DNA from 4 places in the Hydrogenoanaerobacterium saccharovorans genome. Region 2 is predicted to be linked to each of the others. Evidence: predicted binding sites of a transcription regulator. Region 2 holds the regulator's gene; each other region holds the start of a gene.
The links. The regulator Rex, encoded in region 2, represses fermentation and respiration genes when NADH is low (regulators of the CRP and FNR family bind a similar motif). The targets are predictions, from matches to a motif close to ATTGTTAANNNNTTAACAAT.

Region 1 (3,193 bases), on a different contig from region 2:
AAGCTGTAACCCCTGATATCGTCTATAAAACCGTATATAATGAAACTGCCTCTTCTTCTGCTTTGAATGCGCCCAAAGCAAAAGAGACACAGCTAAACATAAAAGATTATATCTCGGTGCAAAATAATCCTTCACGAGCCTTTTCGGCTTATTCCGGCAGTACCACTTTAGGAACCATCAACTACAGAACTCTTGTTTATGAAGGTACATTAAGATATGGTTTAAGAGTATCTTATACCGAAAACACATCCGGTCCTACTACCTACACGATTAAATCTTTTGCAGGCAAATTGGTTGATCTCATATCAATTGTTGTAGGTGCTATTAATCTTCCCAAAGCTCTTACTGCTACTTTTTTAAAACGCTTACTGGTAAGTGCAGGTATTACAGTAGCAGGCGGCTTTTTATCAAATGCGCTTTCCACTACAGTGGCTTGCGATAAAACCACATACAACATGAAACTTGTTGATACCACATACTCGGGGCACACCAAAACCGTTTACGGGTATAAATATTATGTTACCGACACTGACTACTACACGGGTGAAACATATTATGAAGGATATGTACCCCAAGATTGGGGAACCCAGGCTTTAGGCGTATGGTTACATAATGAGATGTTCGCATATTCTACTTTTGATATTGTAAGCTGGAGCTAATTTTGAACTGGTTAAAAAACGTATTAATCAGAAAGAAATATTTGATTCTTATACTGGTACTTGCTATTCTTGGCTATGCATTGTGGGGGGCTGCAATGTACCCCTACAACAGTTCTCAAAAAGAACAGAGCGTCAAACAATATCTAACCAAAAAGTACGAATTGCAGCCACAACCCTATAAAATCATACACTCAATAGACGAAAGCCACTCATCTATCTATTTAACACAGATGAACCAACAAACTTATATAACTGTTTTAAAAAAACATTTTATCTTCCCACGATACAAAGTATTAAAATCTTATCAGGCTGGTTTAAATGATGAGGTTATTGGAGTAAATGATGGATGGAACAGCTATGCTTTGAAATATAACGTTAATACCATTTCTATTCATGATAAGATACTTTCTGTCTACGATTCTTTATTTCAAGGTATAGCGTTGTTTGCTGCAAGCTGCTTATTGGTGGTTGTATTTAAAGCAAGCAAAGCAGGTACGTAGATATTTGCATCAGCCCATGAACCCCCCGCCTAAAATTAGGCGGGGGGTTTTATGTGCACTTTCCACCAGAATGCGCAACTAGATATATATGAGATACATGCTATGCAAAAACAATATATCAAGCCTCGCCATTTTTCTCTCTGTTAGATTGACAATAATTTATCAAGGCTGTACAATAAAACAGATCTTTCAAACCAAAGGAGAAAAATAAAATGGCAAGAATTAAACTTATGCGTGCACCGCTTAAATATGTACAGGGAGAAAACGCTCTCTACCAGTTTTATGCTGAAACAAAGGATTTGGGCAAACGCTTTTTGTTCATCTGCTCGAACAGCGGACACAAAAGCTGCCATGCAAAAATTGAAAAGAGCTTTGAAAATACAGATTGCAGCCGTATCTACGAGGTGTTCGGCGGCGTCAGCTCAGTAGGCGAAATTGAAAAGATGCGCAGCATCGTAAAACAAAACAACATCGAAGTGGTTGTCGGCGTAGGTGGCGGTTCTGCCATCGATACCGCAAAAGCAACCGCTTTTTACGAGCATGTCCCCGTTGTGATTGTACCCACCGTATGCGCCACCGATGCCCCCTGCACCGGTCTATCGGTTATTTACAACGACGATGGCACATTTAACAGCTACCTGTTCTACCCCAGAAACCCCGAGGCAGTTATTGTAGACAGCAAAGTGATTGCAAATGCCCCTGCTAAATTTTTGGTTGCAGGTATGGGCGACGCATTGGCTACCTATTTTGAGGCGCGCGCTTGTGTAAGAACCGATGCACCGAGCCTCGAAAACGGCGGCGTTTCGCGCTCTGCAACCGCGTTGTGCAAGCTTTGCTACGAAACTCTGCTGGAATACGGTGCTCAGGCAAAAATTGCGTGCGAGCAAAAGCTGCTCACCCCTGCTTTGGAGGCAGTTATTGAGGCAAACACCTATTTGAGCGGTGTTGGTGCAGATAACGGCGGACTGGCTGTGGCACACTCGGTGTACAACGGCTTTACCGCCCTGCAGGAGTGCGATGCCACGATGCATGGAAGCATTGTTGCGTTCGGCACGATTACCCAGTTGATTTTAGAGGCAGCACCGAAGCACGAGATCAACGAAGTGATGGATTTCTGCCATTCGGTTGGTCTGCCCCTCACGCTCAAAGAGCTTGGCGTTACCGACAACTCCAGAGTGATGATAGCCGCAGAAAAAGCCTGCGCCTCAGGCGAAACCATCCACAACATGGTGGGCGATGTAACACCTGAACAGCTTTACAGCGCTTTGCTCACCGCAGATATGCTCGGCAAAGAATACTTAAAACAACACAACTAGTTGATATAAAAGAGGGAGCGACTTAAAAGTCACTCCCCTTTTTGCGTTTATTCGGGCTTTTGCAGTGTGGATTCGAGCGAAAATGTTACGCCTTCTTCCCTTGCGTTTTCGTTTTTTGTGCGGCGGGGTTTTTTATTTGTTTCTACAATGGCTTTGAACCTGTACGGCTTGCCGTCTTGCGTGGTTACTTTTACTTTGCCGCTGGCTACCGCATTTTCTACCGCACGTTTGAGCGCTTTATTATCTCCGCCAAACTTTTCATCCACCAGCATCTTGCGCTTTAAGATGTATTTCGCGCCATCAATACAGTATTGTTCGAATTCGCTTTGTGTCATGCCCGACGCCTTTCGCATCTCATCGAACGGCTCTTGTAACTTTTTGCGGTAAGCAATCTCGCTATCGTTCTGCATGGCAATCGCCTGCTCGTAAGACTCTTCAAATTCGGCAAAGGAGTTATCACAATACGCCTCATCCTGCGCAGAAAGTTGAATGTCGTATTCATCAAATAATTGATAGAGCACCCTTTGCGTTACCAAAGCATTGAGTGTATCTGCTTTATTGGTGTATTTGGTCATACCCATATGGTCTTTGAAATAAACAGTCATATTGTTTATTTCCTCTACCTGCTGGGGGGTTATGGCGTATTCGCCGACAAGAACAGTGGGGATTTCGTCTTTGTTTGCTGATACCAACTGTAAACTCAATGCGGATAAAAACA
Region 2 (3,193 bases):
TGAGAGTTACAAAAAGAATATGTTTGCTTTGCTTGGCAAACCGGGTTATGAGGATATGAAGGCTGAATTGGAAGCAAAATTAAAATAGGCAACACACAACATTCGCCGCAGGGCGATACCAAATATAATAAAAACTGGGAGGAATAAAACATGATTAAGCTCATCGTGGGTAACAAAGGCTCCGGCAAAACAAAAACACTCATCAATCAGATTAATGCCGCCGTTAAAACAACCACCGGTAATATCGTATGCGTTGAGAAAGGTCTTAAAATGACATACAATATCGATCATGCTGTCAGATTGATTGATATCGAAGATTATAAGGTTGAGGGCTACAAGGCGTTTTATGGTTTCCTCGCAGGTATTTTTGCAGGCAACTATGATATTTCTGAAATCTTTGTAGATGGCACGCTGAAAATAGGCGGCAAAAATTACGAAGAGTTTGCTGCTTTTATAGAAGATTTGAATGCACTTGTTGAGGTAAGCAAAGCATCGATCATCTTTACAGTATCTTGCGACGCTGCAGAACTTCCCGAAAGCGTTAAAAAGTATATCGTATAATAAAGCAAATCACTAAAACAACTTACAAATGATAGCGTAAAAACGAGGATGGCTAGCCATCCTCGTTTTTGTTTGCCTGTTCACCTGAGGCAACATAAATTTCCTCGGTAATCTGCTGTGCGGTTTGCAACTGTTCAATTGCATCTGTCACCCTATTGAACAATACGGTATACATTTTTTCATAATCCGGCATCTTTTTCCCTCCAATTTAAATGTTATACATGCAATTTTACATAATATATTATGTAAAGTCAATACATCATATATGTTGTACGTATAATTTTATTGGAGTGATATATTTATGAAAACATATATAGAAATAATTAGGGAATTGCGTGAGGATAATGATTTAAAGCAGGAAGCTATTGCAAAAATATTGGGAACATCGCAACAGATGTATTCCCGTTACGAAAAGGGACTAAACGAAATGCCTATTCGCCATCTCATTATGCTTTGTAAGTTTTATAATGTGAGCGCTGATTATATTCTTGGGCTAAAACAGGATAAGAACTAAAACGAAGGTGTTTGGATGTATAAAAATAAAGCCGTCGACGGTAGAAATAATATCTGTGGTAAAAATGTAGCGCGAATACGTAAGAGTTTAAACCCAAAAGTGTCACAGCGAATGCTTGCTGATCAACTGCAAATTCAAGGGCTTGATGTTGACAAAAATGCAATTCAAAGAATCGAAAACGGAGAACGCTTTGTCACCGATATTGAATTGGTAGCACTTGCAAATATACTAAATGTTTCTCTTGAGCTACTTACAAATGCAAAGCATTGACCTTTGGCTGCAATAATGATTTACAGTAAAGCGTGGTGTAAAGCATGAAAATGTATTTTGAGGTGCTCAGAGAATTACGCGAAGATAACGACTTAAAACAAGAAGCAATAGCTAAAGTTCTAGGAACCACACAGGAAGTTTATTCGCGGTACGAAAATGGAATTAACGAATTGCCAATTTGCCATTTGGTTACCCTTTGCAAATTTTATAATGTGAGTGCTGATTATATTCTTGGACTAAAACAGGATAAGAACTAAAAACGGCTGTGATTGATTCATCACAGCCGTTTTGCATTTATATATTTTTGTTCCCTTCGGCAGGGCCGTCTGGGCTATCCAGGTCTTTTACCTTATAGCACAATGTCATCAGGCTATCGCCGAGGTGAACATTTTCTACCGCTACATGTGGATGATTCATATTGATATCATAATGCGAATAATTCCAAAAGCCACGCACGCCAAGTTCTACCAGCTTATCGGCAATGCGCTGTGCCGCTTCTCGGGGAGTACATAAAATAGCAACATCGGGTTTATTTTTTATGCAGAAATCTTCCATCTCGTCCATATCCATAACGGCTATATCACGAACAACGTCACCAACGACCTTCTCGTTGCTGTCAAACAAACCAATCAGTTCATAGCCTCTGCCATCAAACGTCATATGGTTTGCAACTGCTCTGCCAAGGTTACCCACACCGATAAGGATGGTTTTATAATTCTGATCCAACCCAAGAATATGGCCGATTTCGCCGTACAGTGCCTCGACGTTGTAACCATAGCCCTGTTGGCCAAATCCGCCAAAGCAGTTTAAATCCTGCCTGATCTGCGACGCGGTAAGCCCCATGCGGGAAGAAAGCTCGCGCGAGGAGATTCTATGTATGCCATTTTTCAAAAGTTCGCCAAGAAAACGGTAATATCTCGGCAGTCGCCTGATAACTGAGATAGATACCTGTTTGCTCATTGCATTCACCTTTTCCAACTTATTTACAGAGTCTCAATCGTGCTCATAACATAATTACCGAATTCTTCGCAGGTAGCCCCGGTATCGCGCCCGGTAATGGCCAGTTTTTTCTCCTCATACATGCAAATATCCAAAGCTCTTTCCAGTTTGTTTGCCTCGGTTTGGTGATCGATGTGCGAAAGCAGCATAACCGCCGCGCGCAGCATTGAACAAGGGTCTGCAAAGCAGCCTCTTCCCTCGTCCATCATTCTGGGTGCCGAACCGTGAATTGCTTCAAACATTGCATAACGCTTGCCAAGGTTTGCACTGCCCGCGGTACCTACACCACCCTGCATCTCTGCGGCTTCATCTGTAATAATATCGCCGTACAGGTTTGGCAGTACCATAACCTGAAAATCTTTTCTGCGCTTGGGGTCAATCAATTTGGCAGTCATAATATCAATGTACCAGTCATCGGTTGTGATGTCGGGGTACTCTTTTGCTATATTTTGGCACAGTTTTAAAAATTTGCCGTCGGTTGTTTTTACAATGTTTGCTTTTGTTACGATAGAAACACGTTTTTTGCCGTTTTTCTTTGCGTAATCGTAAGCAAGGCGAGCTATTCTTTCGGTGCCTTCGGTGGTGGTTACCGTAAAGTCAAACGCAAGCTCATCATCCACATTGGTACCGCAAGAGCCAAGTGTATAGGCACCCTCGGTGTTTTCGCGGAAGAATGTCCAATCAATGCCCTCCGAAGGCACTTTTACCGGACGCACGTTTGCAAATAAATCAAGCTCTTTTCGCATTGCAACGTTGGCACTCTCAATATTCGGCCATGGGTCGCCCGCACGCGGTGTGGTTGTAGGGCCTTTTAGGATAACATGGCACTCTTTGAGTTCTGCCAGCACA
Region 3 (3,193 bases), 210 kb from region 2:
TTCTATTTTTATATAAACACTCAGATTGTTTTCATAGTCGCAGGTTGCGAGAAATACATCTTTTATTTTAGATATCTTCTGCATTTCCAGCTGTTTCTTCAGCCATTGCATGTTGTTACCGGTAAATTTAAGGTTATCTTGCAGAACTTTTCCGTCAAGAATTACATTAACCACAGGTTTCTCTTGCAAAGGGAACAAATTCATATCGCCGGGGGTTACAGGCCTTTTGGCTGCCAACGGTAAAAAGCTGATTTTTCCATTTGGCTCTAAAATAGCTGTTTGAATGTCCGAAAGGTTAAAGTATCCGCTGTTTCGGCATTGGGTTAAAAATTCCGTTACATCCAGCTTTGCTTTTTTTAAATTACTTTTATAAATTTTACCCTCATTAAACAAAACCAATGTTTCACCTGTCAATATCCTGCGCAGTTTAATCGATTTGCTTGTTGCGAAAGAAAATAAAACAGAAAGGAGAGCATATACAATCATTGCGGTAAGCGGTTTTATAAAATCATCCTCAAGTGAAGTTGCCATTTCTGCTGCAATTGAACCAATAGTGATTCCGTTGATATAATCAAACATGCTTAATTGTGACATTTGACGGTTACCCATAATTTTAGTCAGAATAAAAAGAGCAATAATAGAGCCCAATGAACTAAGTAAAACATGCAGCCATTCCATAAACAGTATCCTTTCCGGTTACTTGGTAAGATAAGATCGTCCTCTCACCTATGTTGTACCAAAAACCATTTTTTATAACTTTTACTATTATAAATGCACTGCAATTTTATAACAAACACACTTTAAAACATGAAATTTTTCCACAATATTATTTTAACTTGTTAAATAAAAACGCACTTGATTCTGAATAAATTACTCAAAATCAGGTGCGTTTATTAAATAATTTTACTACTTGGTTCGTTTAAACCGAAGTTAAAATTTATTTGTTTTTGTCCATGTGCTGGATGAGCATAAGGACTTTGTTGGAATAACCCCACTCGTTGTCATACCAGGAAACCAGTTTGACAAATTTATCAGTAAGAGCGATACCAGCTTTAGCATCAAAGATAGAGGTGTGCTCGTCGTGGATGAAGTCGGAGGAAACAACAGCATCCTCGGTGTAACCAAGAATACCTTTCATTGCGCCCTCCGATGCAGCTTTAATCTCAGCACAAATCTCATCGTAGCTTGCAGATTTAGCAAGGTTTACAGTCAAGTCAACAACCGAAACGTCCAAAGTAGGAACACGGAAGGACATACCTGTGAGTTTGCCGTTCAGCTCTGGGATAACTTTACCAACCGCTTTTGCAGCACCGGTAGAAGAAGGAATGATGTTGCCGGAAGCAGCACGTCCGCCTCTCCAGTCTTTCTTGGAAGGACCATCGACCGTTTTCTGGGTACCGGTGGTGGAGTGAACTGTGGTCATCAAACCATCAACAATGCCAAACTTGTCATTGATAACTTTAGCTAAAGGAGCCAAGCAGTTTGTTGTGCAAGATGCATTGGAAACAATGTCCATATCTTTGGTGTATTTGTCTTGGTTAACACCCATAACAAACATCGGTGCATCTTTAGAAGGTGCAGAGATAACAACTTTTTTAGCGCCTGCTTTGATATGAGCCTGAGCAGCTTCCATTGTGGTGAAAACACCGGTGGATTCTACAACATACTCAGCACCGCAATTACCCCAAGGGATGTTTGCAGGATCTTTTTCTGCAAAGAATTTGATTTCTTTACCGTTTACAACGATAGCATCTTCGGTGTATTTAATATCACCTTTGTACTGACCATGAACTGTGTCATAGCGCAGCATATATGCGCAGTAATCAGGTGTCATGAAAGGATCGTTGATTCCAACGAACTCAATTTCCGGATTATCCAAACCGGCACGGAAAACCAGTCTACCAATACGACCAAAACCATTAATACCAACTTTTATCATGGGGAAACCTCCTAAATTTATAATCTAATATTATTCTATCTCAAACAGACAAAAATGACAAGCACTTTGTGATAATATTAACCATAAAATTATATTTTTGTACACTTGTTTAAAATCCTATATTTATTTGCCCTGTTTCTAATAAATATTGTTTACTTCACATGGAAATTTATATATAATGTAATGTGGAAGAAAAGAGTTTAACCGATACAAATGCCAAAATCGTTATAACCTTTTTCTTGATATCAGGGTTGAAAGGTGATATATGCTATGAAGGGTGGCTCATGGTGGGGTAACTCCTATATCAAAAGTTTTGAAGATGCGGCAATCCCCGTCATTCTTGTCGATCAAGGCTTTACTTATCAATGGGCAAACAAAGCTGCTAAAGCTCTTTTCCCTAATCAAGCTATCAACGAAGTGGTTAACCAATTTATTTTTTCGCAAAACTTTTCGACAATTTTCGACCAACTTACCCAAAAATCTACAGTTCAAGTAGCAGCAAAATGCACATTGCAAAATGATTATGATTTTCAGCTTTCCCCTGTTTTTGACAAAGAGAACCTCATTGGCTGTGTTGTTAAACTGTGCAAGTTTGCTATTTGTAATCATCCGCTGCAGCTTGAAGGTATTGACCGAATACTTGCTACTTTTACACACCAAACGCGAAATCCTCTTTCCACCATCTTCGCAGCATTATCGGGTATTACCCGCTGTAATGATGAGCTTGAGGACCCCGCAATCCGCGAATATGTCAATAAAATCTCTACACAATGTTATCGTCTGTTGCGCAGCAGCGCCAACATCTCTGAGGTTAATCGGTATCAGCACGGGTTATCCACATTTTCTCCGAAAAAGCAGGATTTATGCCTGTTTTTGGAGCAGCTTTGCCGAATTGTTTCGGTAATGATTGAAAGCATCGGCATTCGGTTCCGTTATTCTGTCCCGGGGGAACCAGTGATTACAATGTTTGACCCTGAGAAAATTTCAACCGTCGTGCTCAATCTCATCTCCAACGCTGCAAAATTTATCGGCGAACAAGGAGAAATTCTGGTTACTTTGGGGTTAGATAACGGTCAAGCTTCCATATCGGTAAAAGACAATGGTTTGGGTATTAATGATAAAATTTTACAGCGCGTTTTTGAAACCTATTTTAGTTACGACCCCCGCTCTGCGGGCATTTGCGGTGACGGGCTGGGGCTCACAATCAGTAAAATGATTGTGCTGGAGCATGGAGGTTCGATTGCGGTAAATTCA
Region 4 (3,193 bases), 1.5 Mb from region 2:
AACTTTAGAAGGCATACTCCGTTTGTTAAACTCTGGGTCTTTTCCTGCATCTACATATTTGTTGTAATTTTCAATTGTCTTTTTAAATTCAGTTGAATCAATTTTAAAGAAATCAGCTACTTCTTCAATCGTATCGCCTTTTACAAGAAGTTTGTTGTCATAGAGATATTTTATTTCAGCAGCATGATTTTCTTCCAGTTTGCTTTGTTCATAACCGTTTTGATCCACAATTTCGTAGCAGCAATGGTCGGTTTGTGCTTTAATTGCCATCGACATAACGTCACGTCTACCGAGTTCCTCTACAAAACGTTTGCCTTCTTTGTTAACAATTACGGTATGACCGTATAGTCTTGCGTCATCAAAGTACAAAAGGGTACCTGTAAGCGGATCGCAGATAGGGTAAGTCTGAATATATTCCATCCCTACAAGCTCGGCGCCTACTTTTTCTGCCATAACAATGCCATCGCCTGTGCTGCCTACAGAGTTTGTTGAAAGAATATTTTCGTCAATTTCAGGGTTATACTTCTTTCTCATTTCAATGTTTGAACCAAATCCGCCTGTAGTAAGGATGACCGCTTTGTTTGTTTTAAAAGTGTAATTTGCATCGGGGCCTTCTGCCTTAACACCAACTACTTTTCCGTTTTCATCGGTAATAAGCTCGGTTGCAGGTGTATTGCAGAGTACTTTAATACCAAGTTCTTTTGCTTTTGCCTGCTGTTTTACAATGATTTCCTGGCCGCTTGCTCCTTTTGGAATAAGGCTTCTTTTAACAGAGTGTCCGCCGAAGAACATCAGCTCGTTTTCCCACTCAACGCCTACGACATCTCTCAGCCATTTTGCCCCGTCAAGTGCACCGTTTGCAACTACTTTAACCAGTTCGGGGTCGTTTTTATTATCTCCGCCCTTCAGCATGTCCTCAGCCATTTGCTCGGGGTTATCTTTAATATTTTCTTTTTCCTGAAGCCAGTTTGCAGGGGCTGCATATTCTGCGCCAGAAATAAGTGTGTTGCCGCCCGGTACGGGGAGCTTTTCAAGGATGATAACATCGGCTCCCGCCATTTTTGCTTCAATAGCAGCACTGAAGCCTGCGCCGCCGGCACCTATAACAACAATATCATGTGTTTCTTCAACGTCTTTTTTTTCTGCTGCATCGGCAGTTGTGGCGTTAACTTTTTTCAGCAGTTCAGGTGTTGCACCTGCCGAAGCCAATGCGGCGTTTACTGCCTCTAAAAAGCCTTTTGAGGTTAATGTACAGCCTGCAACAGTATCTACTTCGGTGCTGTTTTTTTCAATTATGCTTTGGGTGAGTGTTTCCATAGCTTTGTCAAAGCCTTGGGTTTCTTTGTTTTCAAGCACCTTTATGTCGGTTACAGCGCTGTCTTTAATTGTTACTTCAACCTTGATTGTGCCGCCTTTACCGGTACCTTCGCCGGTGTAGGTGCCGTCTTGAATGCCGGCTTGTTCCGCTTGCGGTTTAGGTGAGCCGCATGCGGCTAAACCCAGTACCATCAACAATGCCAGTGCTAATGCAATTAGTTTTTTCATAATTCTCCTCCTGCAATATCTGTTGTTAAATAATTAACTAACAAATACAGTATATCATAGCCGAAGGTGAAAGTATTTGCATTACATTTCTTTTTCTTGTACTTTGCTGTATAATAAAATAACGACAAAATTTGGGGGCGTGATTGATTGTCGCTAAAACTTAAAATTATAATATGCTTTTTAATGTGTATTCTGTTTATTTTTTTGCCGTTGTTTTATTTAATCGAATCTTATTTTAAGCCGATGAATATGAAAAACGCAGAACATCAAATTACGCAGCTTATCGACTCAAAAGCCAACGAAATAGGTTCATGGCTCAATCAAAGAGTGAGCGAAATAAGAATTATAAAAGAATATCCATACTGCAAAGAGCTGGATTTTAACCAATTAAAACCCTACATCATTAATCTGAACAAGATATTGAATAAAAATTACGGTAACAGTACAGAAACCTTTGCCATAGGCGGTTTGGACGGCAAAGGCTGGATAAACGATAATATAACAATTGATGTATCACGGCGCCCCTATTTTAAAGAAGCAATGGCTACCAATCAAGAATACGTTATAAGCAACCCCGTCATTTCGAAATCAGACAACAACCATATTTTTCTTATTTGTTATCCCATCCACAACACAAAAGGTGATAAGGTGGGCTTTATCAATGGTGCCGTCAACCTTGAGCTGCTTTCTCAAATAACAAAAGAGATTGAACTATATGATGGCTTTTCTTGGATTATGAACAGGGAAGGCGAAATCTATATGTCGTCCGACAAAGTTTTGCCACAGCATAGCGTTACAAGTGACATGCTTTTAAAATCCGTTAAACAAAGCAATGGTTTTACTTCAGGAATTATACACTTGAATGAATTTTCTGAAGTGAATTCCACTGTTTTCTATTCTTCTGTTCCATATGCTAAAGATTGGATACTCTGTACGATGATTGACAATAACAAGATTCTTGAACAAACAAATCAGCTGATTAATCTTCTTTTGATTGTGTGCCTGCTTTTGTTTATTGTTTCCATCTTGTTATCCGTTTTTATTTCCTGCTCCATTACACGCCCTGTAGAGCGCCTCAAGTATCACATGCTTCAAGCTGCTTCCGGTAATCTGGATACTGTTTTTGAAAGCAAAAGTCATGATGAAATATCTGTTTTAGGCAAGGTTTTCAATCAAATGATTATTGCAATCAAAAATTTGATCAGCCAAATTTACAGTATACAAACTCAAAAGCGCCGTGCAGAATTAAGAGCATTGCAGGCACAGATTAATCCGCATTTTTTATACAATACGTTAGATACCATACAGTGGAAAGCATTAAGCCGCAATGCATGTGATGTTGCCGATATGATACAGCTTCTTTCGCAATTTTTTCGCATTTCGCTCAGCGGGGGAAAAGAATACATAACGGTGGAAGAAGAAATTGCCCATGTTACTTGTTATTTAAAAATACAAGAAATACGTTACAACGACAAATTAAAGTACGAAATTGATGTTGACGAAAGTGTAAAACAATATTTGATACCAAAACTTATTATTCAGCCCTTGGTAGAAAACGCGATTAATCACGGCTTGAAACCAAAATCCAATCGAGGAACCATTTCGATTTCCGTCAAAGAAAAAAACAATTCTCTTTGCATCTCGGTTT

Region 1: the regulator Rex is predicted to act here: its motif matches at 1,307-1,326, upstream of EDD70_RS14145 (glycerol dehydrogenase).
Region 3: the regulator Rex is predicted to act here: its motif matches at 2,005-2,024, upstream of gap (type I glyceraldehyde-3-phosphate dehydrogenase).
Region 4: the regulator Rex is predicted to act here: its motif matches at 1,567-1,586, upstream of EDD70_RS08405 (flavocytochrome c).

Annotation. Positions count from the first base shown of each region.
Region 1 covers NZ_RKRD01000004.1:155,024-158,216, reverse strand. Annotated here, with positions in the region: gene EDD70_RS14155 (hypothetical protein) at 1-659, shown strand, start outside; gene EDD70_RS14150 (hypothetical protein) at 662-1,159, shown strand; gene EDD70_RS14145 (glycerol dehydrogenase) at 1,372-2,475, shown strand; gene EDD70_RS14140 (hypothetical protein) at 2,523-3,193, opposite strand, start outside.
Region 2 covers NZ_RKRD01000001.1:241,007-244,199, reverse strand. Annotated here, with positions in the region: gene EDD70_RS01120 (glucose-6-phosphate isomerase) at 1-88, shown strand, start outside; gene EDD70_RS01115 (hypothetical protein) at 151-561, shown strand; gene EDD70_RS14845 (hypothetical protein) at 614-754, opposite strand; gene EDD70_RS01110 (helix-turn-helix domain-containing protein) at 863-1,075, shown strand; gene EDD70_RS01105 (helix-turn-helix domain-containing protein) at 1,091-1,345, shown strand; gene EDD70_RS01100 (helix-turn-helix domain-containing protein) at 1,390-1,602, shown strand; gene EDD70_RS01095 (redox-sensing transcriptional repressor Rex) at 1,640-2,305, opposite strand; gene EDD70_RS01090 (isocitrate/isopropylmalate family dehydrogenase) at 2,329-3,193, opposite strand, start outside.
Region 3 covers NZ_RKRD01000001.1:446,727-449,919, reverse strand. Annotated here, with positions in the region: gene EDD70_RS02090 (DUF421 domain-containing protein) at 1-678, opposite strand, end outside; gene gap (type I glyceraldehyde-3-phosphate dehydrogenase) at 938-1,939, opposite strand; gene EDD70_RS02080 (sensor histidine kinase) at 2,210-3,193, shown strand, end outside.
Region 4 covers NZ_RKRD01000001.1:1,787,016-1,790,208, reverse strand. Annotated here, with positions in the region: gene EDD70_RS08405 (flavocytochrome c) at 1-1,545, opposite strand, end outside; gene EDD70_RS08400 (cache domain-containing sensor histidine kinase) at 1,693-3,193, shown strand, end outside.